DNA from 3 places in the Janthinobacterium sp. BJB446 genome. Region 1 is predicted to be linked to each of the others. Evidence: predicted binding sites of a transcription regulator. Region 1 holds the regulator's gene; each other region holds the start of a gene.
The links. The regulator LexA, encoded in region 1, represses DNA repair genes until DNA is damaged. The targets are predictions, from matches to a motif close to ACTGTATNNNNATACAGT.
Positions count from the first base shown of each region.

Region 2: dinB (DNA polymerase IV) is a predicted target of LexA. The motif match lies at 7,843-7,860, and genes of this name have one in related genera.
Region 3: imuA (translesion DNA synthesis-associated protein ImuA) is a predicted target of LexA. The motif match lies at 5,118-5,135, and genes of this name have one in related genera.

Region 1 covers NZ_PDZK01000001.1:3,112,374-3,122,239, forward strand. Annotated here, with positions in the region: gene CSQ92_RS13745 (inorganic phosphate transporter) at 1-348, opposite strand, end outside; gene CSQ92_RS13750 (DUF47 domain-containing protein) at 391-1,017, opposite strand; gene CSQ92_RS13755 (replicative DNA helicase) at 1,112-2,497, opposite strand; gene rplI (50S ribosomal protein L9) at 2,633-3,088, opposite strand; gene rpsR (30S ribosomal protein S18) at 3,116-3,406, opposite strand; gene priB (primosomal replication protein N) at 3,432-3,731, opposite strand; gene rpsF (30S ribosomal protein S6) at 3,752-4,141, opposite strand; gene lexA (transcriptional repressor LexA) at 4,417-5,052, shown strand; gene CSQ92_RS13785 (cystathionine gamma-synthase family protein) at 5,119-6,360, opposite strand; gene purF (amidophosphoribosyltransferase) at 6,404-7,927, opposite strand; gene CSQ92_RS13795 (CvpA family protein) at 7,967-8,455, opposite strand; gene CSQ92_RS13800 (SPOR domain-containing protein) at 8,473-9,444, opposite strand; gene folC (bifunctional tetrahydrofolate synthase/dihydrofolate synthase) at 9,469-9,866, opposite strand, start outside.
Region 2 covers NZ_PDZK01000006.1:95,807-105,672, forward strand. Annotated here, with positions in the region: gene CSQ92_RS25770 (D-2-hydroxyacid dehydrogenase family protein) at 1-795, shown strand, start outside; gene CSQ92_RS25775 (L-asparaginase) at 783-1,556, opposite strand; gene CSQ92_RS25780 (asparaginase domain-containing protein) at 1,736-2,221, shown strand; gene CSQ92_RS25785 (TonB-dependent receptor) at 2,742-5,486, shown strand; gene CSQ92_RS25790 (recombination-associated protein RdgC) at 5,623-6,519, opposite strand; gene dinB (DNA polymerase IV) at 6,638-7,792, opposite strand; gene CSQ92_RS25800 (S9 family peptidase) at 7,966-9,866, shown strand, end outside.
Region 3 covers NZ_PDZK01000001.1:3,248,175-3,258,040, forward strand. Annotated here, with positions in the region: gene CSQ92_RS14315 (Hsp20 family protein) at 124-585, opposite strand; gene CSQ92_RS14320 (hypothetical protein) at 808-1,158, shown strand; gene CSQ92_RS14325 (alpha/beta hydrolase family protein) at 1,355-2,113, opposite strand; gene CSQ92_RS14330 (glutathione S-transferase N-terminal domain-containing protein) at 2,184-2,888, opposite strand; gene CSQ92_RS14335 (Y-family DNA polymerase) at 2,970-4,457, opposite strand; gene imuA (translesion DNA synthesis-associated protein ImuA) at 4,387-5,097, opposite strand; gene CSQ92_RS14345 (putative Na+/H+ antiporter) at 5,302-6,567, shown strand; gene CSQ92_RS14350 (GNAT family N-acetyltransferase) at 6,620-8,653, opposite strand; gene CSQ92_RS14355 (MFS transporter) at 8,737-9,866, opposite strand, start outside.

The DNA of each region.
Region 1 (9,866 bases):
GCCGCCGATCAGCGCGTGCGAGGACGACGAGGGAATGCCGTAGTACCAGGTAAACAAATTCCAGAAGATGGCGCCCATCAGCGCGCCGAAGATCACGTACTGGTCGATCACCGCCGGGTCGATGGTGCCCTTGCCCACCGTGGCGGCCACGGTCAGCTGGTGGAACACGAAGATGGCGACGAAGTTGAACGTGGCGGCCATGGCAACCGCGGTCTGCGGTTTCAATACGCCCGTCGAGACCACCGTGGCGATCGCGTTGGCGGCATCATGGAAGCCGTTCATGAAGTCAAACAGCAGCGCGAGGACGATCAACAGGCCTAGCACGTAGATGCTGATTTGTATGGTCATTGTAGTTTCTTTTCTGATTCTGGTTCAGGACAGGCCCAACGCTTACGCGTTTTCGACGATGATGCCTTCGATAATATTGGACACATCTTCGCAACGGTCGGTCACGGTTTCCAGAATTTCGTAGATCGCTTTCAGCTTGATCAGGTTGCGCACGTCCGGCTCATCGCGGAACAGCTTGGACATGGCGGCGCGCATCACGTGGTCGGCGTCCGATTCCAGGCGGTCGATCTCTTCGCAGATGGCGACGATCTTGCGCGAGTTGTCCATGTTATGCAGCATGGCGACGGCGTCGCGCACTTTTTCGGTACAGGCCAGCACCAGTTCGGCCAGGCGCTTGGCTTCCGGCGTGACGGCTTTCAGATCGTACAGCGAAACGGTTTGCGCCGCATCTTCCAGCAGGTCGAGGATGTCGTCCTGGCGCGTGATCAGCTGATGGATGTCGTCGCGGTCGATCGGCGTGATGAAGGTCTTGTGCAGCATTTCCACGGTGGCGTAGGTGACTTTGTCCGCCTGTTTCTCGATGCTTTCGATCGCATGCACGCGGTTTTCCAGGTCGTCGAAATTGGTCATCAGGCCGAGCATCTCTTTGGCGCCCTTGACGCACAGTTCCGCGTGCTGGTTAAACAATTCAAAAAACTTGCCCTCAGTGGGCATCAAGCGTCCAAACATGTCATTCTCCGTTAAGCATTGAGTCGTGTTATTTACTACAGAAAGCCGCCCCTTTTGATGAAGGGGCGGCCAATGGAATATCAGTGCTGCTGTGTTAGTCGCCTTGGTAAAGCGCCAGGCCACCACTGTAATTGCCAAATTTGGTGTACTGCCCCATGAAGGTGAGGCGGATGCTGCCGATTGGACCGTTACGTTGTTTACCGATGATGATTTCGGCCGTTCCCTTGTCTGGCGAGTCGGGGTTATACACCTCGTCGCGGTAAATGAACAGGATCACGTCGGCATCCTGCTCAATAGCGCCCGATTCGCGCAAGTCGGACATGACAGGACGTTTGTTCGGGCGTTGCTCCAGCGAGCGGTTCAGCTGGGACAGCGCGATCACGGGGCAGCCGAGTTCTTTCGCCAGGCCTTTCAAGCCCCGCGAAATCTCGGAAATCTCCGTGGCGCGGTTGTCGCCCGGCGTATTGGCCGACATCAGCTGCAAGTAATCGACGATGATCAGGCCCAGCTTGCCGCATTGACGCGACAGGCGGCGCGAGCGGGCGCGCAATTCGATCGAGTTGAGCGCCGGCGTTTCATCGATGTACAACTGCGCGTCGTTCATCTTCTGGATCGCATTCGTCAGGCGCGGCCAGTCCTCGTCGTTCAGGCGGCCCGTGCGCAGGCGGTGCTGGTCCAGCTGTCCGACGGAGCCGAGCATACGCATGGCCAGTTGGGCGCCGCCCATCTCCATCGAGAACACGGCCACGGGCAAGCCGCTGTCGATGGCCACGTTTTCGCCGATGTTGACGGAAAACGCCGTCTTGCCCATCGACGGACGGCCCGCCACGATCACCAGGTCGCCCGGCTGCAGACCGGAGGTCATGCGGTCGAGGTCGATGAAACCGGTGGGCACGCCCGTGATTTCACTCTGGTTGTCGCGGCTGTACAGTTCGTCGATGCGCTCGACCACTTGCGTCAGCAGGGGCTGGATGGCGGTCCAGCCCTGGGCGCCGCGCGCGCCTTCTTCGGCGATGGCGAAAATCTTCGATTCGGCCTCGTCAAGCATCTGCTTGACTTCCTTGCCTTGCGGGCTGAAGGCCGTGCCGGAGATATCGTCGGCGACGGTGATGAGCTTGCGCAGCACGCCGCGGTCGCGCACGATCTCGGCGTAGCGCCGGATGTTCGCGGCCGATGGCGTGTTTTGCGCCATGGCGTTCAGGTAAGCGAGTCCGCCCACATCATCGGCCTTGCCGAGCTGGGTCAGGGTTTCAAAAACAGTAATGACATCGGCTGGCTTGGAAGCGTTAACCATCTTGACGATTTGCTCGAAGATGATGCGATGGTCATAGCGATAGAAATCCTCCGCATGCATGAAGTCGGCGATGCGGTCATACGCGGCATTGTCGCGCAGCAGACCACCAATGACGGATTGTTCTGCTTCGATCGAATGCGGCGGAATACGGAGGGAATCCAGTTGCGGATCAGAGGGGGCGTTCATGGCGCGAATTATACCCGCTTCGGCGTGCTGGCAAAAATAAAGGGCTGAAATTGAGCGAAAAAAAGGCCACAAAAAAGCCGGGCGAACCCGGCTTTTCATAGTGCGGCAACGCTTGCGGGCCAGGCCCGCAGACGATTACGCGTTCGCGTCTGGTACGACAGCGATAACAACTTCCACGACCACGTCGGTGTGCAGAGCAACCGAAACGTTGTGCTCGCCAACGATCTTCAGCGGGCCGGTAGGCATGCGGATTTGTGCTTTTTCAACAGCAAAACCTTGCTTGGTCAGCGCTTCAGCGATGTCGAAGTTGGTGACGGAACCGAACAGACGGCCATCAACACCAGCTTTTTGAGCAACTTGAACGGTCAGGCCGCTCAGTTTTTCGCCCTGGGCTTGCGATGCGGCCAGTTTGGCGGCAGCAGCTTTTTCCAGTTCGGCGCGCTTGACTTCGAATTCAGCCACAGCGGTTGCCGTAGCACGACGTGCCAGGCGTTGCGGGATCAGGAAGTTACGTGCGTAACCGTCTTTGACTTTGACGACTTCGCCGAGGTTACCGACGTTAACAACTTTTTCTAACAGAATGATTTGCATAGTTCTTCTCCAGGAATATCTGACCGATTAAGCGTGGTGCAGATCGGTGTATGGCAGCAGCGCGAGGAAGCGAGCGCGCTTGATTGCGGTGTCAACTTGGCGCTGGTAGTGCGCTTTGGTACCGGTCAGGCGTGCTGGCATGATCTTGCCGTTTTCTTGGACGAAGTCTTTCAGCGTGTCGACGTCTTTGTAGTCGACTTGCTCAACGTGAGCTGCGGTGAAGCGGCAGAACTTCTTGCGTTTGAACAACGGGTTTTGCTGTTTGCGTTTTTCTTTAAGCTTGAGCTTATTTTTGTCGAACTTTTTACCGAATGCCATGTCAGGCTCCTGTATCTAAAATGCGCTAGTCAGAATTGACTGCACTAAAATCAATGATGTGAAACACCAAACTCTTGCTGTTGCGGCTCTTCCTGGCCAGGAAACCCGTGAACTGATATACCCCGCCCAAGCTTGCCTGACTGAACCTGCCTGAAATTTCGCCAGCGGCTAGCGCGGCAACATCAAACTCGGTCAAACGGGCAATCCCTGCTTCCATCTGCTGCGAACTGTGTTGCAATACTGCATTCACAATCGGCAGCCCTGCCGGGGTATAGCGCAATATTTCGCGCTCGGCAATGATGGCGGTTACTTGTAGCTGGTTCAGCGCACGATCCTGGTCAAGAATTAAGCTGCTGCTGCGGCTGGAGCGGCTGCTGGTGCTTCGGTGCGGTGGCTTTTGGCCGCGTCTTCGCGTTGTACCGATTTCATCATCGGCGAAGGAGCTGTTTCAGCTTTCTTCATTTTAACGGTCAGGTGACGCAACACGGCATCATTGAATTTGAATGCTGTTTCCAACTCGACCAGGGTCTCGTTGTCGCATTCGATGTTCAGGCAGATGTAGTGTGCTTTAGGCAGCTTTTGGATCGAGTAAGCCATTTGACGGCGGCCCCAATCTTCCACGCGGTGAACCGAACCGCCGCGGGTGGTTACGCTGGCTTTGTAGCGTTCGATCATCGCGGGCACTTGCTCGCTTTGGTCCGGATGGACGATAAAGACTATTTCATAATGACGCATGCAAACTCCTTCAGGTCGGATTGATAATCGCCCACCCCGGCGTCAAGACGGGTGTGGGAAGGTCAGCCGAAGATTATAACCGCCTTTTGCAAACGTTTCAATCATTCCTTCCACCAGCGCCCGAAAAGCCCGCGCGCCACCGTGCTTTCCGCCCCTGGACAAGTATTTCTTGCGAAATTCGCCTAAAACACGGAAATCCCCTTGCATAGTGGGCGATACTGTACAAAAATACAGACTGTTCATATAGACAGCATTTTAGTATGCACCCACCGCTCATGATCAAGCTGACAGCACGACAAGAACAAATCCTGAACCTGATCAAGGACGCGATTGAAAACACGGGCTTTCCTCCCACCCGTGCCGAAATCGCCAATGAACTGGGTTTCAAATCGGCCAATGCGGCCGAAGAGCATTTGCAGGCCCTGGCCCGCAAGGGCGCGATCGAGATTTCTCCCGGCACCTCGCGCGGCATCCGCCTGATCGGCGCGGCCGCTGAAGCCCTGCCATCGAAAGTGCCGGCAGCGCTGCTGATGTCGCTGCCCCTGATCGGCCGGGTGGCGGCAGGCTCGCCCATTCTGGCACAGGAAAACCTGGAAGCGAGCTACAACGTGGACCCCGCCCTGTTTTCTGCCAAGCCCGACTTCCTGCTGAAGGTGCGCGGCTGGTCCATGCGCGACGCCGGCATCATGGATGGCGATTTACTGGCCGTCAAGAAGGTCGATAGCGCCAAGAATGGCCAGATCGTCGTCGCCCGCATCGGCGACGAAGTCACCGTCAAGCGCTACAAGAAAACGGGTTCCGTCATCGAATTGCTGCCGGAAAACCCCGACTTCAAGGTCATTACCGTATCGCCGGAAGATGAATTCGCCCTGGAAGGTTTGGCGGTAGGCTTGATGCGCAGCTGGCATTGAACCTCCGCATGTAAAAAGGGCCGCAACAGCATGACTGTTGCGGCCCTTTTTTATTGCCCAGGCGTTTTATGCGTCCAGGGCGCTACGGAAATCCTCGAGCAAGTCCGCCTCATCCTCGATACCGACGGACACGCGGATCAGGGATTCGGCGATGCCCATGCTGGCGCGGCGCTCGGCGCCCATCTCGTAAAAGATCGTGTGGGCGACGGGAATGACCAGGGTGCGCGTGTCGCCGAGATTGCTCGCTGGAATGGCAAGATTGAGACGATTGAGGAAATCGAAGCAATCGATGCCATCCTTCAGCTCAAAGCTGAACAGCGAGCCATAGCTGCGGAACAAATCCGTCGCCAGCGCGTGCTGCGGATGCGCGGCCAGGCCCGGGTAATGCACGGCCGCTACCCGCGGGTCGGCAGCCAGCATGGTGGCCAGCGCCAGGGCGTTCGAGCAGGTGCGGTCCATGCGCAAGGCCATGGTTTCCGCGCCGACGGCGATATGGTGCGCCGCTTCCGGCCCCAGGGATGCGCCGAAATCGCGCAAGGCCTTGGCGCGGATTTGCGCGATGCCCCACTGCGCCGGCGCCGCCTTCTTGTAATTGTCGAAAATGTTCGGATACTGCGTCCAGTCGAACACGCCCGTGTCCGTCAAGCTGCCGCCCAGGGCATTGCCGTGGCCGCCGATGGATTTTGTCAGCGCATTGACCACCAGGCCCGCGCCCACGGCTTTCGGGCGGAACAGGTAGGGCGTCGTCATCGTATTGTCGACGATGTACAAAATGCCGCGTTCCTTGCACAACGCGCCGATCTTCGCCAGATCGGCGATCTGCGTGCGCGGATTGGCGATGGTTTCCACAAACACGATGCGCGTTTGCGGCGTGATGGCGGCGGCCACGTTGGCCACGTCCGTGGCGTCGACGAACGACACGCCGATGCCCTGCCCCGTCACCGTTTGCCACAGGCTGTTGGTGTTGCCAAACAAAAAGGCCGACGACACGACATGATCGCCCGCGCGCAAGAGCGCCTGCACCACGGCGCCGATGGCGCCCATGCCGGTGGCGAAGCACAGCGTGGCGACGCCGTCTTCCATCTTGTTGACCTTGTCTTCCAGCGCGGAAACGGTCGGATTGCCCTGGCGGCCGTAGCGGAAGCCGGGCTCCTTGCCCTGGAATACGGAAGCGAGCTGGCGCGCATCGCCGTAGCCGAAGGCAACGGAAGTATGCACGGGCTTGTGCAGGGAACCGTGCTCGATGCCCTTGCGGCGGTCGTTATGCAGGATGGTGGTGGTAAAGCCGTAGTTTTTTTTATCGTTCATGATCGCGGAGCAAAAAAAGCCCGGCGCTAGCCGGGCAAGATAATTACGCTTCTGTTGTCGCCAGGTTCAGGTTCAGCTGGGAACGCGGCGTATCTTCGGGCGCTGCCGCCTTCGGATGATGGCGCGCATATTCCAGGCGGTCCAGGTATTCCTGCGACACGTCGCCCGTCACGTACACGCCATCGAAGCACGACGCTTCGAAGTTGGTCAGGGCCGGGTTGACGTCGGCGATGGCCTGCTTGAGCGCGCCGATGTCCTGGTACACTAGGTAGTCGGCCGTGATTTCGCGGCACACTTCTTCCGTCGTGCGGCCATAGGCGATCAGTTCGTCGCGCGTCGGCATGTCGATGCCGTACACGTTCGGGTAGATCACCGGCGGCGCAGCCGAGGCGAAGATGACTTTCGTCGCGCCCGCTTCGCGCGCCATCTGCACGATTTCACGGCTGGTGGTGCCGCGCACGATGGAATCGTCGACCAGCAGCACGACCTTGTCCTTGAATTCGGACGGGATCGCGTTGAGCTTCTGGCGCACGGATTTCTTGCGCGCCGCCTGGCCCGGCATGATGAAGGTACGGCCGATATAGCGGTTCTTGATGAAGCCTTCGCGGTACTCGATGTTCAGCGCCATGGCCAGCTGGATGGCGGCCGGACGCGAGGAATCGGGAATCGGCATGACCACGTCGATATGCACGCCTGGCAATTCGGCGCGGATCTTCTCGGCCAGGTACTCGCCCATTTTCAGGCGCGTGGCGTACACGGAGGCACCGTCGATGACGGAGTCGGGACGGGCCAGGTAGACGAATTCGAACACGCACGGGTTCAGGCTGGCATTGTCGGCGCATTGGGCGCTGTGCAATTGCTTGTCAGCATCGATGAAGACGGCTTCGCCGGGGCCGATGTCGCGCACGAAGCGGAAGCCCATGCCTTCCAGGGCCACGGATTCGGAAGCGATCAGGTATTCCGGACCTTGCTCCGTTTCATTGATGCCCAGGCACAGCGGGCGGATGCCGTGCGGATCGCGGAAGGCCAGCAAGCCCACGCCGGCGATTTGCGCCACGGCGGCGTAACCACCCTTGACGCGGCGGTTCAGCACGGTAACGGCCTTGAAGATGGCTTCCGGGTCCAGGTTCAGGCCCGTCGTCGCTTCTTGGATTTCATGCGCCAGCACGTTGAGCAGCACTTCCGAATCGGAATCGGTATTGATGTGGCGGCGGTCATTCTTGAACATTTCCAGCTTCAACTGTTCCCAGTTGGTCAGGTTGCCATTGTGCGCCAGGGTGATGCCGAACGGCGCATTCACATAGAACGGTTGTGCTTCCTCTTCGCTCGACGAACCGGCCGTCGGGTAGCGGCAATGGCCGATGCCCGTCGTGCCTTGCAGCGAACGCATGTTGCGCGTACGGAAGACGTCACGCACGAGGCCATTGGCTTTGTGCATGGAAAACATACTGCTGTGATTGGTCGCAATCCCTGCCGCGTCCTGACCGCGATGTTGCAGGAGCAACAATGCATCATAGAGCAATTGATTGACAGGTTGATGGGAAACGACGCCGACGATGCCACACATGGTGTGCTCCTAAACTGTGCTACTGATTTTAAAAAAAATTCAAAATTTCACATGCTGCGCGTAAGCGGCAGGCAGATAAGGCTTGATGGCGCGCGCGCCCTGCTCCGCGAGCGGGCTGAGCTGCGCGTTTTTCCAGAATGGCTGCTGCGGTATGGACGTCATGCCACACAAGATGACGGCGGTCAGCACGATCACAAGGCCCCGCGCCACGCCAAACAGGCTGCCCAGGGTGCGGTCGGCCAGGCTCAGGCCCGTCACCTTGACGAGCGCGTCGACCGTCATGGACAGCAATCCCATCAAAATGCGTACGCCGATGAACAGCACCACGAAAGCCAGCAACAAACGGATGGCTTCGCCCGGCACGGCTTCCGGCAGGAATTTCGCCAGCGTGGCGCCATAGGCGTTGGCAATGACGAAAGCCACGATCCAGCTGACCAATGACAGTATTTCCTTGACCAGGCCACGCATCATGCTGATCAGCACGGACGTCACCAGCACGAACAGCACCAGGTAATCGAAGATCGTCACGCGCGCTCAGTGCAACATCACGCCGGTACCAGGCTGCCGCCCAGGCCCAGCTTTTGCAGCTTGGCGCGGGTCTTTTCGGCGTCTTCGCGGCTGCCGAACGGGCCCACGCGCACGCGGATGCGCTCGCCCGCCGGGCTGGAGACTTTTTGCGTGTACGACTTGATGCCCGCTTCGCGCAGCTTGTCCTGCAATTCGTCGACCTTGTCCTGCGTCGCCAAGGCCGCCACCTGCACCACGAACTTGCCGCTGCCGGCGTCGTGCGCCTTGTCTTGTACTTTCTCTTGCGGCTTGCCTTCCAGGATAGCCAGCGCGCGCGCGGCATCGTCGGCCGATTGCGCCGGCTTGGCAGGCTTAGTCTCGGGCTTCGCTTCCGGTTTCACCTCATGCTTGGGCTCGGGCTTGGGCTCGTGTTTCGGCTCAGGCTTGGGTTCGTGCTTCGCTTCCGGTTTCGGCTCCACCTTGACCGGCTTGGGCTCAGGCTTGGGCTCAGGTTTCGGTTCCACATAGGTCGGCTTGACCGTTGCAGGCTGCACGGCGGCCAGCACGGGCGCCGGTGTGGGCGTAGGCTTGGCTGCAGGCGGCAGCGGCGCATCGACGATTTCCTCGGACTGGTCCAGGCCATTCGCTGCGGCCTGGGCCGGAACGGCCGGCACGGGCGCCGGTGCAGGTGCGGCGGCCTTTTCCTTCGACGGAATGTCGATGGCGATATCGTTGAAGGGCGCCTTCGGCTCGGAATCGAGCAGCATTGGCAAGCCGACAGCTACGCCCAGGGCCAGGGCAATCGCCCCGACCAGGCGGCGGCGTGCGCGCTTCTTTTCAGGCAAGACCGGATCCGGCGCTTCCTTGCCGCCACGGCGCGATCCGCCGCCACCGGAGGTGTTGGCTGCGCGCTTGCGGGTCGGCGACTGTGCTTCGCCAGGGACATAAAAGCCGCTGTCTTCGCCAGAGGATTCTTGCTTGTTTTTAAACAGTTTCGAGAACAAGCCCATGCGTGATTTTCAGTCGAGTGCGTTTCAGTGAAGTGAGGATTTTCGGGCCTTCATCACGCCGGCAACGGTGAGGAAAGAACCAAAGACCACAATTCTATCATTCTCACCGGCCCGGCTCATTGCATTTGCAAAAGCTTGTGCCGGATCATCGAAAATAGACACAGTATGTTCGCTGCTGTCGGGCTTGTCTTCGAGCATGATCTGCACCTTGGCGGCCAGTTCGGAGGCCGTGGCCGCGCGCGGTGAAGGCAGGCCCGTCAGGCACCAGTGGTCGACGTGCTCGCTCATCGCGGCCAGTACGCCATCGATATCCTTGTCCAGCATGGAGCCGAACACGGCATACGTGTACGGGTGGAAACCCATATTGCCCAGGTTCTGGTTCAGCGCCGAGGCTGCATGGGGGTTGTGCGCCACGTCGAGGA
Region 2 (9,866 bases), on a different contig from region 1:
TCGCAAACGGGCAAGGTCAGCGGACACATCGATGTACCGGCCGCCACCGAGCTGGGCATCGCCATCGCGGAAGGCATCGGCTCGCCCACTGCGCCGGCCGAACTGACGTGGGCGCTGATCATGGCGGCGCAGCGCAAGATCGTGCCGTACGCGCAACATTTACAGGAAGGGCTGTGGCAAACGTCATCCATCGAGCCGGCGCGCAACACGCTCGGCACGGTATTGAAAGGGCGCACCCTGGCCATCTGGGGCTACGGCAAGATCGGTCAATTGATCGCCGGCTATGGCCGCGCCTTCGGCATGACCATCCTCGTGTGGGGCAGCGAAGCGAGCCGCGCGGCAGCCGTGGCGGCCGGCGATACGGCGGCGGCATCGCGTGTAGCCTTCTTCGAGCAGGCAGACGTGCTGAGCTTGCACCTGCGCCTGTCCGACAAGACGCGCGGCCTGGTCACAAAAGAGGACCTGGCGCGCATGAAACCGACTTCCCTGTTCGTCAACACCAGCCGCGCCGAACTGGTCGCCGATGGGGCACTGGAAGCGGCACTGCCGCAGGGACGCCCGGGCGCCGCGGCGCTGGACGTGTTTACGGACGAGCCGCTGCCGCCAAGCTCGCCATTGCTGCTGCTGCCGAACGTGCTGGCCACGCCACACCTGGGCTACGTCGAGCGTGACAGCTATGAACTGTATTTCCGCTACGCCTTGCAAAACATCGTCGATTTTGCGCAAGGCCAATGCACGCGCCTGCTCAATCCCGAGGCATTGCAACACGCGCGGCAAGCCCCTCAGGAGCGCTGAAAGCCCTTCAACAAATCGGGCTCGCCCGTGATACGGATGCCGGGCGCCGGCAGCACGTGCCGGCCGCGCCACAGGCCGGCCCAGCCGGGCGGCCAGGCGAGGTCCGGCCCACTGTACGGCGCCACGCCGGCGCGCACGGCGACGACCGGCACGGGCGGCATGTCTTGCAAGGGCTCGCCTGGCGTGCGCTGCATGTCCAGGCTGTACATGTAATTGGGCAATAAAGCATCGCAGACGCGGGCAAACCAGTCGCTATGGTCGTCGTCGCGCCCCAGCGCCTGCGCCAGGCCTTGCGGATCGAAACGGGCCAGGGCATCGATCAACTCGCCAGTGGTGGCGCCGGGCGTATCACCCCAGCCCATCACGGGGTTGACGTTGTAATCGGCGCCCGAGCCGTACCAGCCTTCGCGCCAGGGCCGCTGCATCCAGTCGCGCGGCCCCGCAAACAAATGCCAGCGCCAGTGCAGGCCGGAAGGCTTGGGCCAGGAATACAGATACAGTTTCTGATAGCCGGCCTGGTGCAGCTCGCGCACCATGGCCATCAGGCGTGCATGCGGCATGCGGTCCGGCGGCGCGCGGCGAAACAGGATCGCTTCGCCATCGGCGAATTGCACGTCGTCGGTCGACAGGTTCAGGTCCAGGGTCCGCGCTTCGCTACCGAAACGGGCGGCAATCCAGCCCGTCAGCAAATTGACGGACGTAATCACCCCGTAGCCGCGGTGGCGGTGAAAAATGACGGTGCCGGGAGCGAGCGCTTTCATACGGAGTCGGGGGTGGCAGGCAAACAAAGAAACCAGTGTACTCACAGATGGCCAAATTTTCCAGATGCGGCGCGGCAGCAGGGCGGCAAGCACGCTGCCCCATCTGCGGCGGCATTCACGCAACGGTGCCAATCCACGCTATCATGCGCGTCATTCTCCACTGACATCGTGACCACATCATGACTTTGCGCATACTCGCCACTGGCGGCACTTTCGACAAACACTACAACGAATTGAACGGTACCCTGGGCTTTTCCGACAGTCATTTGCCGGCAGCGATTGCCCGTGCGCGCATGACGGCGCCCGTGGCGCTGGAGCAACTGCCCCTGCTCGATTCGCTCGACATGCAGGATGCGGACCGCCAGCGCGTGCTGGCCTCGTGCCGCGCGGCACAGGAAAAAGCCATCGTCATCATCCATGGCACCGACACCATGCGCGAAACGGCGCAAGTGCTGGGCGCGGCGAACCTGCAGCAAACGGTGATCTTGACGGGCGCCATGATTCCCTACGAAATCGACAACTCCGATGCCTTGTTCAACCTGGGCTTTGCCTGCGGTGTGGCGCAAACCTTGCCAGCCGGCGTATACGTGGCCATGAATGGCCAGATCTTCGCCTGGGACAATGTGCAAAAGAACCGCGCCGCCGGCGTATTCCAACCCTTGTAAGCCTTTGGCAGACGGGGCGCGGCAAGCGGACCGGCACACGGTCTGACTGACACTCTGTCACAATTCGACCAGCCCGTTTTAACGGGCTTTTTTTACGTTTTTTTACCTTTCATAAATTCTGCAAAGCAATAGTTTTTCTCGAATTATTGTAGGTAAAACATCGAATTGCCAATAGAATAATTTTATGTTGTAAAAAAACACCATTGATAATTTTTAAAAACGACGATATATATAAATATAAAACTGTAATTTAACAGTTAAATTAAATATTCTTCTGTATCCACAATTTATTGCCAAATCCGACACGGTTGAGGTGCATTTTTTCTTGCTGAGACGACATAATGTTTGCCTCGACAAGTAAGAAGTGCATTTATAACAATATTGCGCTAAGTAGTCTTCCACCTCCCCCAGACGTGGTTCCGCCTACCGTACACGCCTCCGCTGGCCATCCATCCGATGGCTTGAGCGGTGCTCGTGTACTGCTTGTCGTTATTAAAACTACTACGGAGTAATTGTTATAATGGCATTTAAAGAAAAAATTGGCGTGCGCAGCGTACGCCTGGCCCTGACCGTCCTGGCAGGTAGTGTCTTGTTCTCTGGCCAATCCATGGCGGACGAAGCAATTCAAAAAGTTGAAATTACCGGTTCGAGTATCAAACGTATCGCCGTCGAAGGCGCACTGCCAGTGCAGCGCCTGACGCAAGAAGCGATCGCCCGTACCGGCGCTACCACCGTGGCTGACCTGGTACAAAGCCTGCCAGCCATGCAAGGTTTCACCATCGGCGCCGTGGCTGCCGGTTCCAACTCGGGCGGCCGCACCAGCGCGTCGATCCATGACATCGGCGAAAGCTACACCCTGGTCCTGTTGAACGGCCGCCGCATCGCGCCACAAGGCTCGGGCACCTCCGTCAACCTGAACGCCATTCCAATGAGCGCGGTTGAGCGCGTCGAAATCCTGACCGACGGCGCTTCGGCACTGTACGGCTCGGACGCTATTGCCGGCGTGATCAACTTCATTCTGAAGAAAAATGTCCAAGGCGGCACTCTGGAAGCCACCTATGGCGGCCCGGAAAATAAAGGCGGCAACGCCTGGAACACCAACGTCACCTACGGCTTCGGCGACCTGGACGAAGACCGTTTCAACGTGCTGGTATCGTACCGCCACGATGAGCAGTCGAAACTGCGCGCAACGGACCGTTCGTTCGCTCGTTCGTCGTTCATTCCTGTCAGCTATGGCGGCAAGAACTACATCTACGACCGTACCAGCACCTCGACCGCGCCAGCGAATGCCACCGTTGCGTTCAACAATAGCGCGACGCAACCGATCATGTTCAATCCGTACCTGGCAGCCAGTGGCCCCCGCAACGATTGCGGTCCGACCAACTACGTCACGGCAACCAATAGCAAGGCTTGCGGTTTCGATGGCGGCTCGACGGTTGAAATCGTTCCAGAATCGAAACGCGACAGCCTGTTCGCCCGCGGTACCTACAAACTGACGGACAACCTGAATGCGTTTGCCGAAGTGGCCCTGTCGCGCTTTGACCTGACGGCACGTATCGCCGCCAACCCGGTACCGATCAGCATCGCCAAGAACAGCGCACTGTACAACCAGTACGTGCGCCCAGGCCTGACACAAGCACAGCATGACGACGTGAAATCCGTTACCGCCAACTACCGCATGGTCGACTGGGGCACCCGCGCCAGCAACACCATCACCGACACCAAGCATTTCGTCGTCGGCGTGGAAGGCGAAGTCGGCGAATGGAACGTGGAATCGGCCCTGACCTGGTCGCAAAACGCGATCGACGAGCGCTACGTGGGCGGCTATGCCAAGAACGCCGACTTCGTCAAGATGCAGAGCAATCCGCAGTTCAACCCATTCTTGCCAGCCGGTAACGCATCGCCAGAACTGCAAAAGCTGATCAACGATTCGCAATTCAACGGTTCGATCCGTACGGCATCGACCACCATGCGCGGTATCGATGCGCACGGTTCGCGCGAACTGTTCACCCTGCCAGGCGGCAAGGCCAATATCGGTATCGGCGGCGACTACCGCGAATACAAGTACGAGCAATCGCCAAGCGCCGGTGCCAGCACCAGCACGATCTACAACTTCAACACCTCGCCACGTTACGACCTGAGCCGCGAAACCTACGGCGTGTTCGCCGAGTTGCTGGCACCTGTCACCAAAACGGTGGAAGTGAGCCTGGCTGGCCGTTACGACACCATCACCAAGATCGACAACGGTGTGGTGAACAAGTCCATCGGTAAAGACCAAAGCGCCAGCACCTACAAAGTGACGGCACGCTGGCAGCCAGTGCAGCAAGTACTGCTGCGCGGTTCGTACGGCACGGGCTTCAAGGCACCGAGCATGCTGGACATCGGCCAGCCGCTGGTCAACAACGGCTTCACGGCAAAACCATGGAACTGCCCGTTCCCAGGCGACGCCATGTGCCGTCCAGCAGCAACCCAGTACAACCAATTGGCTGGTGGTAACGAAAACCTGAAACCGGAAAAATCGAAGCAATACACCGTCGGTTTCCGTATCGAACCTAGCTCGGCATTCTCGTTCGGCGCCGACCTGTGGGACGTGAAGATCACCGACGCGGTCTCGGCCGTCAGCGAAACCCAGGCCTTCGGCAATCCAACGCTGTACAAAGACCTGTTCGGTACCTACATCGAGCCATCGACCGGCCTGCCTTACTTCGCCTTCAAATCGCTGTCGATGAACATCGGCCAGACGCATAACCGCGGTATCGACTGGGACATGACGGCGCGTCATCGCTTTGATTTCGGTAACCTGACGGCCAACCTGAGCGGCACCCACATGCTCAAGGCTGACTACACCGTGCCAGGCACCAAGAATCAGTGGACGACCAACATGAACTACTTCGGCATCACCGATGCAGTCACGTTCCGTAACCTGGTCAAGCTGAACATGAGCCTGGAAACCGGCAAACTGACCAGCACCATGGTTGTCAGCTATCGTAACGGCTACACCGATGCAGCCGCTTCGGTACTGAACGTCGATACCAGGAAACTGGAAACGATCCGTCTGGAAGTTCCTTCGTACACCACCGTCGATCTGCAAGGCCGCTATGCCTTCAACTCGGCTGTGACGCTGCGCGCTGGTATCAAGAACCTGTTTGACCGTGAACCGCCTCTGTCGCTGCGCGCTTCGTCGGGCCACCAGGTTGGCTTCGATCCACGCTACGCCGATCCAATGATGCGTTCGTTCTACTTCACCGGTAGCTACAAGTTCTAATTTGATGTCTTAAATTAGATTGTCCTGAAAGCGCCTTGCACCTCACCGTGCAAGGCGCTTTTTTTATGTTGCAACATATTGCACAGGCGAAAAAAAAGGAGCCGCAGCTCCTTTTTTTGTAGCAGCATGGCTGCTGTTACGCCGTCGCTTCGCCGCCCAATGCCTCGACCACGTCGGCCATCAGCTTGCTCAGTTCGCCCGTCATCAGCATCACGTCGCCGTCGAAACGTTCTTCGTCGTTCTTCGTGCTCGATTCCGTTTCCTTGATCACGTCCAGCGGCTTGACGCTCTTGATGGCCAGCGATTCCGTCAGCACGAACGAAATCTTGTCGTTCCACGTCATCGCCAGGCGCGTGCACTGCTTGCCGGCCGCGATGTGGCGGCGCACGTCGTCCGCTTCCAGAGTGTGGCGCACATAGCGCACGGTGGCCTTGCTTTCGCCCGTGGCGCGCAATTCCGTATCCATGTCGACCGTGAAGCCGGCAGGCGCGTCGTCGGCCTGCAGCCATTCCGTCATCACCGCCACGGGCGAGCGCTGCACGCGCAGGCTTTCCAGCGGTAATTTGTCGACGGCTTTCAACAGCAGCTTGATGACTTCATCGGCCTTTGCCGGGCTGGCGGCATCGACCACCAGCCAGCCATTGACGGGGTCGATCCACGTCCAGACGTTGCTGCGGATGCTGAAGGCGCGCGGCAGCAACTCGTCGGCCACGCGCTCCTTCAATTCCTTCATGGCTTTCTTGCCAGGCGCAAAGCCTTGTGCTTCTTCCATCTCGGCAGCGCGGGCCTTGGCCACCTGATTGATGACGGTCGCTGGCAGCAGTTTCTTTTCCGTGCCCAGCAAGATCAGCATCTGCTTGTTGACCACGTGGACCAGACCGCCGTTCGGGCGTGGCGTATCCCAGCCCTGGCGCATCAGATCCATGCTGGTCGCCGGCGTAAATTTGTTCGAGGACAAGGCCTCTTCCAGTTGTTCTGGCGTATAGGCCCATGGTGCGGGCAGGCGGTAAATCTGAAGATTCTTGAACCACATAGTTTTTGTCTTCCGTTTGTTTCAGTAGTGCCAGGGGAACGCCATTCTACACTTTCGACACGGGAATGCCGTCAAAAGCGCGGACTGGCGCGGTGTTGTTGATGCGTGGGGAATGCCGCTACAGGGCGGGAAACAGCTCCGCCTGGGCCGGCGCCTGCCGCGTCACGATGGCCGGATCGGACAAGGTCGAGATACGCACGCCCAGCAGGCGAATTTTCTTTTCAAATGGCACGCGCCGCAAGCAATCGCGGCTGGCGCGCAGGATGGCGGCCGCGTCCGCCGTGGCGCTGGGCAAGGTGATGTCGCGCGTGACGGTGCTGAAATCCTCGAAGCGCAGCTTGATGCCCACCGTGCGCCCGGCCAGCGACTGCTTGTCGAGGTCACCGGCCACGCGCGTGCACAGGCTTTCCAGCTTTTCCGACAGGGTGGCGCGGTCGCGCACCACCTGCAAGTCGCGCTCGAACGTCGTTTCGCGGCTGACGGACTTGGTTTCCCGGCTCGTCTGCACAGGCCGGTCATCGATGCCCAGCGCCGCCTGGCGCAGCCAGCCCGTGTACAAGTCGCCAAACTGCGTGCGCAGCATGGCCATGTCGGCCCGTGCCAGCTCGCCGATGGTGACGATGCCCAGGGCCTCCAGCTTGGCCGTCGCCTTCGGGCCGATGCCATTGATCTTTTTCGCCGGCAAGGGCCACACGCGCGCTTCGATATCCTCGGGCTGCAAAATGGTGAGACCGTCCGGTTTTTCCAGGTCGGAACAGATTTTCGCCAGCAATTTGTTGGGGGCCAGGCCAATCGAGCACGACAGGCCCGTCGCCTCGGACACGGCCGCCTTCAGGCGCGCCGCCATGGCCGGCGCCTGCTCGCCATACTCCGTCAGGTCGACATAGATTTCATCGATGCCCACGTTCTGGATGATGGGGCACAGCTGGGCCACGGCCTGCTTGAAGCGCGCCGAATACTCGCGGTAAGCTTCGAAGTCGGCCGGCAACAGGATGCTGTCGGGCGCCAGCTTGGCCGCCTTCATGATGCCCATGGCGGAAAACACGCCAAACGCGCGCGCCGCATAGGTCGACGTGGTGACGACGCCGCGCCCCACGTAATCGCGCATGCGCGCAAACTGCCGCGTGCCGTCTTCCTGCAGCACGGGCTGCTGCAAGCGCCCGCCGCCGATGACGACGGCTTCGCCGCGCAGTTCCGGATATTTTAAAAGTTCCACGGAGGCAAAGAAGGCATCCATGTCCAGGTGGGCAATCCAGCGGCGGGTTTCAGGCAATGTAAGGGCAGATGTGGTCAAGGGCACCTCGCGGCGGGATGCTGTCGAATACTGTAATTATATACAGTATCACTGCAAATGTCCGTGGATGCAAGTTGAAACGCATAAGCACGGCGGTTGCTTTTCTCAATAGCAAGATTACAATCCTGACACAACTATGAAAGGGAATCGCCTTGTCCATCGCCCATCACGCTTCGCGCCGCCGGTCCGCCTGGTTATCCATCCTGCCGGCCCTGCTGCTGTCCACACTGGCGCCATCCGCGCTGGCCGACGCCACCAACACCGTTGCCGCCACCCTCGCCACCGCGCCTGTCGCCGCCAAGACGGCGTGGCAGGAAACGCGCCACGGCACGGTCGTCACGGACGACTACCGCTGGCTGCAAAAGAAAACCGATCCTGCCGTGATCGATTACCTGAATGCGGAAAACGCCTACACGGCCGCCGTCACGGCCCCGATCCAGCCGCTGGCCGACAAGGTGACTGCGGAGGTCAAGGGCCGCATGCAGGAAGTGGACCTGTCCGTGCCTGCGCGCCAAGGCAATTTCTACTATTACACGCGCACGGAAGCGGGCAAACAATACCCGATTCACTGCCGCCGCCCGGTCGGCAAAAACGGCGCCTACGATGCGCAGGCGGCTGAGGAAATCTTGCTGGATCAGAATCAATTGGCCGAAGGCCAGAAGTTCTTTGCCGTGCGCGCATTCAGCATCAGCCCGAATGAACAGTTGCTGGCCTACACCACCGACACGACGGGTTTCCGCCAGTACGAGCTGCATGTCAAGGATTTGAAGACGGGCAAGTTGCTGGGCGATACCATGCCTCGAGTCACGTCCCTGGCCTGGGCGGCGGACAATGCCACCCTGATGCTGACGCAGGAAGACGCCACCACCAAGCGCGCGGACCGATTGTTCCGCCTGCCGCTGGGCGGCACCTTGCAGCAGGTCTATCACGAGCCGGTGGAACAGTTCGCCATCGGCGTGAGCCGCACGCGCGACCATCGCTACTTTGTGCTCACCGCGCGCAGCACGGATACGAGCGAAGTGCTGCTGCTGCCAACGAGCACGCCGCAAGGCACTTTTCAATCCGTGCTGAAACGTGAAAAAGGCCACCGCTACGGCATCGAGCACCGCGATGGCCAGCTGTATATTCTGACCAACAAGGAGGCGAAGAATTTCCGTGTCGTCAGCGCGCCGCTGTCCGCGCCGCAGCCGCAGAACTGGAAGCCCGTCGTGCCGCACAACAAGGATGCCGTGATCCAGTCCATCGACGTCTTCCAGGGCTACCTGGTGGTGATGGAAAAGGCCCGTGCCCTGAACCGCGCGCGCATCCTTGATTTCGCGCATAAAAACTGGAAAACGGTGCAGTTCGACGACCCCGTCTATCTGGCGACATCCGTCGGTACACCGGAATTTTCGTCCACGCAATTTCGCATGTCCTACCAGTCGCCCGTCACGCCGCCCACCATCATCGACGTCAGCATGCAAGACGGCAAGCGCACGGTGCTGAAGCAGCAGGAAATCGTCGGCGGCTTTGACGGCAGCCGCTACACCACGCAGCGCCTGTGGGTGAAGGCGCGCGATGGCGTGCAAGTACCGCTGTGGATCGTCTACAAGAAAGGCGTCAAGCTCGACGGTTCCGCGCCGCTGCTGCTGTACTCGTATGGTTCGTATGGCATTTCCACGGAAGCCAGTTTTGCCATCAGCCGCATCAGCCTGCTGGACCGTGGCGTCATCTATGCGCAGGCGCATATCCGCGGCGGCACGGACATGGGCGAAGCCTGGCATGAAGACGGCATGCTGATGAAGAAGAAAAACACCTTCAATGACTTCATCGACAGCGCCGACTACCTGGTGCGTGAAAAATGGACCAGCCCGAACCGCCTGATCATCCAGGGCGGCAGCGCGGGCGGCTTGCTGATGGGCGCCGTCGTCAACATGCGCCCGGACCTGTTCCACGCCGTGCATGCGGCCGTGCCGTTTGTCGACGTGATGAACACCATGATGGACGCCAGCCTGCCGCTGACGACGGGTGAGTACCTGGAATGGGGCGACCCGAACCAGAAGGCGGCCTACGA
Region 3 (9,866 bases), 140 kb from region 1:
CGCGCATGGCGGGCGATGAAGGGTCCGAACGGGCTCCGGACGTGACACTGGCCGGATCAACCGGCCAGTATTTTACTGCATGAAAGGAACCTGCCCGGGCGCCCGGAGGGCGCCACGATCAGATCAGGCCGCCTGACGCTGTTCCAGCGCGCTGACGGTGGCGCCGCTGCCGGAGCCGATCTCGATCTTGCGCGGTTTCAGCGCTTCTGGCACTTCGCGCACCAGGTCGATGGTCAGCATGCCGTTTTCAAACGTGGCGCCCGTGACCTTCACGTGGTTGGCCAGCTGGAAACGCTGTTCGAAATCGCGGGCAGCGATACCGCGATGCAAGAAGGTGCGCTCAACGCCATCTTTCTGCTTGCGGCCCGTGACGTGCAGGGAATCGCGTTCGGTGATGATGTCGATCTCTTCACGCGAGAAGCCGGCCAATGCCATCACGATGCGGTATTTATCTTCCGACACCAGTTCGATGTTGTACGGCGGATAGCTCGGTTGCGCATCGGCGCGCTGTTCGTTGAGCAGCTGTGCCAGGCGGTCAAAGCCAATGGCGGAACGGTACAGGGGAGCAAGGTCAAAAGTACGCATGATAAATATCCTTTTCAAATGAAGCGATAAGAGGGGCGGACCTCACCATGAGCATCCGCTTGTTACCGATATACGGCCTCTCCAGCCCCTTTCAAGGCCTTGAAATTGGCGAAAAACGCCCCAGACGCCGCCAAATTTGTAAGAAATTTTTACATGCCCAGCCCAAGAGGATTTTGCATGGCGTCCCCCATGCGGCACCGGCTTTTGGTGTATGCTGGCGGCATGAACAATGACACCGACATCCAGCTCAGCGGCCCCTTCAAGGCCACCGACGGCTCCGGCCGTGCCCACGACATCAAGGCCATCCGCATCTTCGACGAAGGCTACGGCATCATCGACGTCTACGTCGATTTCGCCGCCCCGCTCGAAGCGGGCGCCTATAAGGACAAGACCCTGGTCGGCCACATCCTGGCGCGCCTTCGCAGCCTCGGCTACGTAGGCCCCGATTTCGGCCACGGCGACCTTGGCTTGCAAGACAAGAAACTGATCGTTCTGGAAGCGCCCGAGGAATTTTCAGCCTTTGCCGTAAGCAAGGGCTGGAAGGATCTATCCGCCGAATTTGACGAAGACTGAGAACACCTGACCAAATCTACTGCGCGTCGCGCTTTGCGGCCGGCGATGCTCACCGTGCTTTAGCACGGCTGCGCTTCTCGGCCACAAATCACTGCCGCTCGCTACGATTTTGTCAGGTGTTGTAAAGTACCAATAGTATCCGCGCCGCGCCAGCTTCTGCTGCCGCGGCGTTTTTCATGGGCGACCGCTTGCTTACTTAGCTGATATAGCGCGCGCTCCAGGCAGCGATGACGTTGGCAACGTAGGCCGCGTCATCGCGCCCCGTCAGCAAGTGGTCGGCATCGTCGAGCGAAACGAAGCTTTTCGGGTGCTTGGCGGCCGTGAAGATATCCATCGCGTTAGACAGGCTCACCGTCGTGTCGTTCGGCGCGTGCATCACCAGCAAGGCGCGGCGCAGGCCTGTGATGTGGGTCTTGAGGCTGTGGCTGCCCGCGTCGTCGACGAATTGCTGGCGGATGCGGAAGGGCCGCCCTTCCAGCTGCACCAGCGCTTCGCCTTCGGCGGCGATTTGCTCCAGGTGCTCGCTGAACATGCGCGTCACGTAGGCGGGCGTGCTGGGCGCGGCCAGGGTGGCGATGGCGGTCGCTTCCGGTACCTGCGCGGCAGCGGCCAGCACGGCCGCGCCGCCCAGGCTATGGCCGATCAGCAATTGCGGCGCGGCATGTTTTGCCCGCAGAAAATCCGCGGCGGCGACCAGGTCGTCGACGTTCGACGAGAAATTGGTGGCGGCAAACTCGCCCTCGCTGGCGCCCAGTCCCGTGAAGTCGAAGCGCAGCACGGCGATGCCGTGTTCCGTGAGACCTTGCGCGATGCGCCGCGCGGCCAGCACATCCTTGCCGCAGGTAAAACAGTGGGCGAACAGCGCATACGCGCGGATGGCGCCGTCGGGCGCATCGAGGCGCGCCGCCAGCACATGGCCGTGCGCGCCGGGAAAATCTTGCCGGGTGGATTTCATTGTCTCAGATCAAAGCTGCCGCGCAGGGCGGCCGATGGCGCATTGTAGCGCCGCCCGGCCACTTCCTGCTTTAATCCCGCTTGGGAATATTGACTCCTTTGGCAACGGCTGGCCTGGCCAGAAACGCGTCCAGCGCGCGCTGCACATGCGGGAAATTGCCAAAGCCGACGAGGTCGCCCGCCCCATAGAAACCCACCAGGCAGCGCACCCACGGGAAGATGGCGATGTCGGCAATCGTGTACTGGCTACCCATGATCCAGTCGCGGCCCTGCAGGCGCTGCTCGAGCACGCCCAGCAGGCGCTTGGCCTCGCCGATATAGCGTTCCAGCGGACGCTTGTCCTCGTAATCCTTGCCGGCGAATTTATGGAAGAAGCCCACCTGGCCAAACATGGGGCCGATACCGCCCATCTGGAACATCAGCCACTGTATCGTTTCATAGCGCAGGCCTGCGTCCTGGGGGATGAACTTGCCCGTCTTTTCGGCCAGGTACAGCAGGATGGCGCCCGACTCGAACAGGGCCAGCGGCTTGCCATCGGGACCGTCCGGGTCAAGGATAGCGGGAATCTTGTTGTTCGGATTGAGGGACAGGAAGGCGGGCGACAGCTGGTCATTCTGCTCGAAGCTGACCAGGTGCGGCTCGTACGCCAGGCCCAGCTCTTCCAGCAGGATCGAGACCTTGATGCCGTTCGGCGTCGGCAGCGAGTACAGTTGCAGGCGCTCGGGATGCCGGGCAGGCCATTTTTGGGTGATGGGGAAGTCGGAAAGCTGTGTCATGGATATCCTTCATTTCAATTAAAGATGCGGCGCCGGGAAGCCAGTATAGCCAAGCATGGCAGTTTCAGCAGGACAACGCATTCAGCCAAACAAGCCATGCAAAAACCAGCGCGGCGCGGCATCTTCTCCGCTGCCGGCGATGCGTTCACGATAGACCCAGTAGTGGGCATGGTCGAGGCCTTCGGCGATGAAGTAATCGCGCGCCTGCGACTGGCCCCACCAGCCCGCTTCGATGCGCTCGGCGACAGAGACCATTTTCAGGGGCGAGCCATAGAATGGCCGGTGCTCGCGCATCAGGAGGGCGATGGGCTGGGCCAGCAGCCAGCCGGGACGGGGCATGCCGGGCAAGCCGGGCGGCAAGTCCGGCACCGCGTTTCTGCCGCCGGCCTTGGCAGGCAGCGGCAGCCACTGGTTGGCCGCCTCGGGACGGTAATCGGCGCGCGGCGCGGCCTGCAAGACATTCTCCGTGCCCAGGCGCGCCACCAGCAATTCCATCAAGCGCTGGCGCTCTTGCGGCGTGCCGCCCGGCTCTGGAAACAGGGTGTCGCTGGGCGGCGCCATCGGCTGCACCTGCAGCGCTTCCAGGGTGAGGCCGATCACGGGTGCGTCCAGCGCCAGCTGCGCCAGGCGTTCCTTGAGCAGGCGCACCAGGTGCTCGTCGCGCCAGACGGCCTCGCCCAGCGCCAGGTCGATGACGGTGGGCGCACGCGCCACCCGGCCCCGCTCGTGCGCCAGCAACAATTGAATGCGCTCGACGGCAAATTGCCGCGCGCACAGCCAGCCCGTCATTTGCTGCAGCAGCCGGCGCGCGCCGAACAGCAGCGCGTCGGCGTGCTCCACGCGGTCGAACAATTCCAGGCTGGCGCGGAACGTGGGTGGCGCTTCGAGCCACAGGTACAGTTCCGTGCCGTGGCCATGCGCATCGTCGAGCATGTCGAGCAAGGCCCCGCCGCAGCGGCGCTGCAAGCCGGGCCGGGGCAAGTGGCGCAGCTGCCCCAGGGTGCGGCAGCCGATGCCGTCCAGCCATTCCAGGTAGGGGCGCGCCGGCGGCAGCAAGGCGCACGGCAGGCGGTCGAGGCGGCGCACCAGGCTGGCCATGCTCAATGTCCGGCCCCGGTGCGTAGCGGCGCGCGCCAGCAGCCAGGCGCCGCGCGCCGTGGGCGCGCAGGATAGCTGGGCCGTGTAGCCGAGCGCGCGCAAGCTGGCCGCGATTTGCCGGCACAGGGCGCGCACGCCGCCGAACAGGCGCAGGCTGGCGCCCGCATCGACGAGCAGGGTCGCTTCCTCGCCCTGCGCCACCAGCGGCGAATATTGCAGCAGCGCCAGCGCCACCGCTTGCAAGGCTTGCGCTTCCAGTTCGGGAGAGCGTTCGTGCAGGCGCGCCTGTGGTGCCAGCATCAGCGCGCCGGCGCGGCGCATGCCCGGCCGGATGCCGGCTGCCCGCGCCAGCGACGACACGGCCATCACTTGCTCCTGCTCCAGCACCACGCCGAGGCTGTCAACCGACCAGCGCGGGCAAAACACTTCGAGCGGGAGCCGGGGCAGGCACAGGCCGATCCAGAGTCGCATGGCGTAGCAGTAATGAAGGAGGTTGCAGGGGCAGGAACAGGGGCGCGTCGCGCTGCGGTCCCCGGCGCTTGATGAAGCCGATCTCGATGCCGCCGGCGGCCGGACGCACGGACAGGCGCAGCGGCGCCGGCGACGCATCCTGCGCGCCGTGCAGCGGGCGCAGCATGCAGAACAGGGTGTTTCCGGACTGCGCGGCCAGGTGCAGCCGGCGCAGGCTGTCGGCGCGCACATGCGGCTGCCAGAACAGCAAGGCGCCGCAACTACCGCTGCGCAAGATATTTTCCGCCGCCCACAAGGCATCCTTGCTGCTGGCGCTCTTTAACCACAGCAATTGCGACGGCGCCAGCCCCTGCGCGGCCAAGGCCAGCGCCTGCGGCGGATGGGGTGGTTGCAGCAGCACGATGGGCAAGCCCGGCAGCTGCGCCAGCGCGGGCGCCAGCAGCCGCAATTCGCCGCTGCCCGGCTGCTGCACCAGCAGATCGATGAGGCTGCCGCTGGGCCAGCCGCCGCCGGGCAACTGCGCGGACAGGGCGGCAAAGCCCGTATCCAGGCAGCGCGTGGCGCCCTGCCCCAGCTGCGATGCGCGCCACAGGGACGGGTGCAAGGCTTCCGGCGAGGCCATCAATTCGGAATGTTGCATAATTGAATATGAAGATAAATACTGTATGCATATACAGTACTATCCAGTCCCGCTTTTGGCAAGACTTATCTGCGCCGCAGCTCCCCGGGGCCGTCCCGCCACGTCCGAAAAACACCGTTTTTCACATCGATTGCTGTACCATAAGCACTCTCCTTACCGCTCGGCAATGCATCGGGCGGCTTCCTCCGTCCAAAGGAAACGCATTTGACCACCATCCAAATCATCAGCGCCATCGTCTTCGGGCTTGCGCTCATCCACACCTTCGCCGCCAAGTCGTTTGAAACCTTGTCGCGCCGCCACCCCCGCCATGCGGGCCTGCTGCATTTGCTGGGCGAAGTGGAAGTCGTGTTCGGCTTCTGGGCCTTCATCCTGATCATCATCATGGCCTTTGTCTCGGGCGGCGATGCGGCCATCGAGTATGCCGAGTCGCGCCATTACACGGAGCCGCTGTTCGTCTTTGTCGTCATGGTCGTGGCTGCCTCGCGCCCCGTGCTCGACGCCGTGCAGCGCCTGTTGAAAGGCGTGGCGCGCGTGATGCCGCTGCGCACGGAACTGGCCCTCGTCTGGCTGGGCCTGGCGCTTGTGCCCCTGACGGGTTCGTTGATCACGGAACCGGCCGCCATGACCCTGGCTGCGTTGATGCTGGCACCGCAAATCTTCCGCCCGGGCATTCCTGAATGGCTGAAATACGGCGCGCTGGGCGTGCTCTTCGTCAACGTTTCCATCGGCGGCACGCTCACCTCGTACGCGGCGCCGCCCGTGCTGATGGTGGCCACCACGTGGAACTGGGATAGCGCCTACATGGCCAGCCATTTCGGCTGGAAGGCCGCCATCGCCGTCCTCGTCAACGCGACGGGCGTGAGCATTTTGCTGCGCAAATACCTGCACAGCAACACCTCCGACATCAAGCCGAAGGCCGGTGAAGTGGAAGCGCCGAAAGTGCCGCTGGCCGTCAGCCTGGTGCACATGATCGTGCTGGCCGGCGTCGTCGCCCTGGCGCACCATCCCGTGCTATTCATCGGCCTGTTCCTGTTCTTCCTCGGCTTCGTGCAGGCGTATGAGCGCTATCAAAGCCCGCTGATCCTGAAAGAGGGTTTATTGGTCGGCTTCTTCCTGGGCGGCCTGGTGGTACTGGGCGGCATGCAGCAATGGTGGCTGCAGCCCATCGTTTCGAGCCTGAAGCCGCTGGCCCTGTTCTTCGGCGCGCTGGGCTTGACGGCCATTACCGACAATGCGGCCCTCACCTACCTCGGTTCGCTGATCGTCGGCATGACGGACGAAGCGAAATACATGCTGATGGCCGGCGCCGTGGCCGGCGGCGGCCTGACCGTCATCGCCAATGCGCCGAACCCGGCCGGCGTAGCCCTGCTGCGCCGCGGCTTCAAGGATGAATCGATCGGCGCCGTCGGTTTGCTGGCCGGCGCCCTGCTGCCGACGGCCGTGGCGGGCCTGGCCTTCCTGGCCCTGTAAGCCTCATCACGGGGCGGCTGCCGGCCGCCCCTGCTGCCTTCAATTTCCCTCTTCAGTTTCCCTCATACACGAGGAAATGCAGCCGGTCATAGAACAGGCTGTAGGCATAGTCGAACGTGCCCACGCTGCGAAAACCCTTGTGCAGATACACTTGCAGCGCTTCGCTTTTTTCCCATACCGTCAAGGTGATGCGCGCACAGCCCTTGCGGCTGGCCAGGTCGCGGATTTCATGGAACATTTGCCGGAACAGGCCCTGCCCCCGGTATTTTTCGTCGATGGCCAGGCTGCTGACGAAACAGTCGTCGGTGCGCGCATGCGCGAGCACGAATGTGTCATACGCATCGTCGAGCGCCTTCATGTCGTCCCGGTAATACGAGACGGCGCCGCAGGCCTGGAACTCTGCCATCGTGGCGGCCGTGAAGAAGCCGATGAAACGCCCGTCTTCGTCGTGCAGGCCGTGGATGTGCTGCAGATACGGGTCGATATTCTGCCGCCGCTGCAATTCGACGAACTGCAGATTGAGTTTATTGCCGAACGAGCAGTATTCGAGATAGCTGGTGGCAAACAGCAGTTTCGCCATGCGGTTCCTCGTCTCATCGCCCAGCAGTTCACCCGGCACCAGCTTGAGCGGCGCATGCGACAGCAGGCCCGCCTGCGTCTCGTCGCCGGACGGGACGGCATCGCTGGCGGCCGGCATGCGGCTGCCGTGGCGGCCCACGGTCGGGCGCCAGAAATCGCCAGCGGCAATATGCCGCGAACGGTGGGCCAGCAGGTAGCGGCAAAAGACGCCATTCACGCGATCGAGCTGCGGGTCGTCCGACAGCACCGAGTAATAGTGAAAATGCTCGATGTCCGCCCGCAGCTGGGCCGCATACGCCATGCGCGGCACTTCCTCGATATCGAACACATCGACGATGTCGGGCAGGCTCAAAGGATCGTCAAGCTGCCAGCCGATTTCGTCGAGCCTGGCGACGCAGCGCGCATACGCGCGCCGTTCCTCGTCACTGAGGGGAATGTGCACGTCGGTAATGATATCGTCCAGCAAGCGCATGCCCCGGATGCCACCCGCCACCGCTTCCCGCGCACCGTCATACAGCACGCAATAGCGCTGGTAGAACTCGGCATGGCTGAGCAGGGTCACGCCCAGGTTTTTCTTCCATTCGGCATAGAACTGGCCAAACAGCTGCGCCTCGAATTGCGGGCAGGAACGGGGAATCCGCGCATCGATACCCGCATAGGCGATGTTCACATTGCGCTGGATCACACGCAGCGCGGCATCGTTCTTCTTGGCGATCAGCATGCCCGTTTCATCGAGAAACAGATTCATCCAGCTGACATGCTGGCGCTCTTCGCTGTCGCCATCCTTGCGCTGGAAATAATCGGGCACTTCCGGCTTCATCAGGAAAATCGTCGCCGGATTGTGCGGGATCGTATCGACATCCATATACATGCCGCCGTATTCGCACATGATAAGGATGCGGAAATAATCGGACAAGGTGGCGAAGTAGCGCTGCATATGCAGGGTATCGAGTACGCCGAAGCGGGCCGGCGCGAAATCCAGCGCCAGCGCGCGCAGCGAATTGATATGCAGGGTCGTGCCGCCGATGGCGTAGCGGCCTATCGTGTAGCGCCCGGCGCCGCCCGTGGGGCTGAAACGCTCGTCATTGCGCAGCTGCTGCGCATCCCACACCCACAGGATGGAGACGTACGGCGCGCCGCCGTTGTGCCGCACCGCTTCCAGCGCCGCACCCCACTGCTGGATCGCTTCGGCTGCGATGGCCGGCAACGGTCCGCCCATCCAGATGCGGTGCAGGTAGCGCTCGTCGTCGCCGAGCGCGCGCGTGGGAATGCAGCTCAGCGACGAGCAGCTTGCTGCATTGAAATGGTTGAAGTTCAGGGCGACGAAGCTGCGCAGGGCCGCGATGCCCACCTCGTGCTCCACGGCCAGCTGTTCCAGGTCGCTGCCGGCCGGCCGGACATCGGCCAGGGTGATGTAATCGAGTTTCAGCCGGTTGATGCGGAACTCGTATTCCAGGTTGAAAATCTTTGCTTGATCGTGTTTCGAGGCCAGGTCATCTATTTTCATGGGCGCACCATTTTCCGCAGGAGAGTGTCAATAAACTTCGCAGGAGGTAAAACAAGGTCGACAACATGCGCATCGCTGCGCCATCAGTGCCGGGCGAGCAGCACCTCGCTTTCCCGGCGCCCCGCCATGCCCCGCGTAAACAGCAGCAGGCAGGCGGCGATGACCACGATGACGGGGATATTCAGCAGCGCATACGTTTCCAGCGCATAGCCGAAACGCTGGCACAGCACGTTATAGAGCTGCAGCCAGGCGGACAGATAAATGCAGTACAACAAGCTCATGGCAGCCGTCGTCAAGGTCACCGATTCCTTGCTGGCAGTGATCGCGCTGCGTATCAGAGCGCCATTGAACAGGCCGAAGCCGATGGAATAGACAAACATGCAAGCGGCGAACACGTCGACGTGATGGCGGCCCGCGCCGGCGCCCAGCATGCCGGCGGCCGCGACCAGCCCGCCCAGGCGCAGCAGATGCACGAGGGGGAAATCCTGGCGCAGGCGCTGGATGGCGATGCTGCTGAGGACAAAGCCCGACAAAATCACGCATTGCAGGGCGATATACGTGGCGTAGGAGGCGCCCATTTCCTGCAGCACGAAGATGGGCGAAAAGCCGATCCAGGCCGTCAGGGGCACGGTGGCCAGCCCGGCCGTGAACATGCCGAACATGAAGCGCTTGTTGCTGAAAATAGCCGCGTAGCTGCGCACGATGGCGGCAAGGTCCAGGCGCGTGACCCTGGGGGCCGCGCGCGGCATGGTCTTGAACAGGCCCAGCAAGGACAGCAGCGCCAGCAGGCCGGAGAGGAAAAAGACGTAGCGCCAGTCCAGCCGGCTGATGATGGCGCTGCCGAGGATGGGGCCGGCAAGGGGCGCGAGGATGGTGGTGCTCGACAGGATGCTGCTCAGCTTGACGGCAGCCATGTCATCGAACAGTTCATGGATCATGGCATAGCCGACGAAGATGAAGCAGCAGCCCATGCCCTGGATGAAACGCGCGGCGAGAAATTGCTCGATCGACGCGGCAAATGGCACGGCCAGCGTGGCCAGCAGGAATAAGGTATTACCAGTCAGCACCAGCTTGCGCTTGCCGATGATGTCGGCCAAAGGCCCCAGAAAAATCTGCAGGGAACTGCCGCCCAGCAGATACAGGCTCAGAGACAGGGGGACGAATTTTTCCTCCGCCTGGAACTCGCCGACGATGCCCAGCATGGCTGGCATGA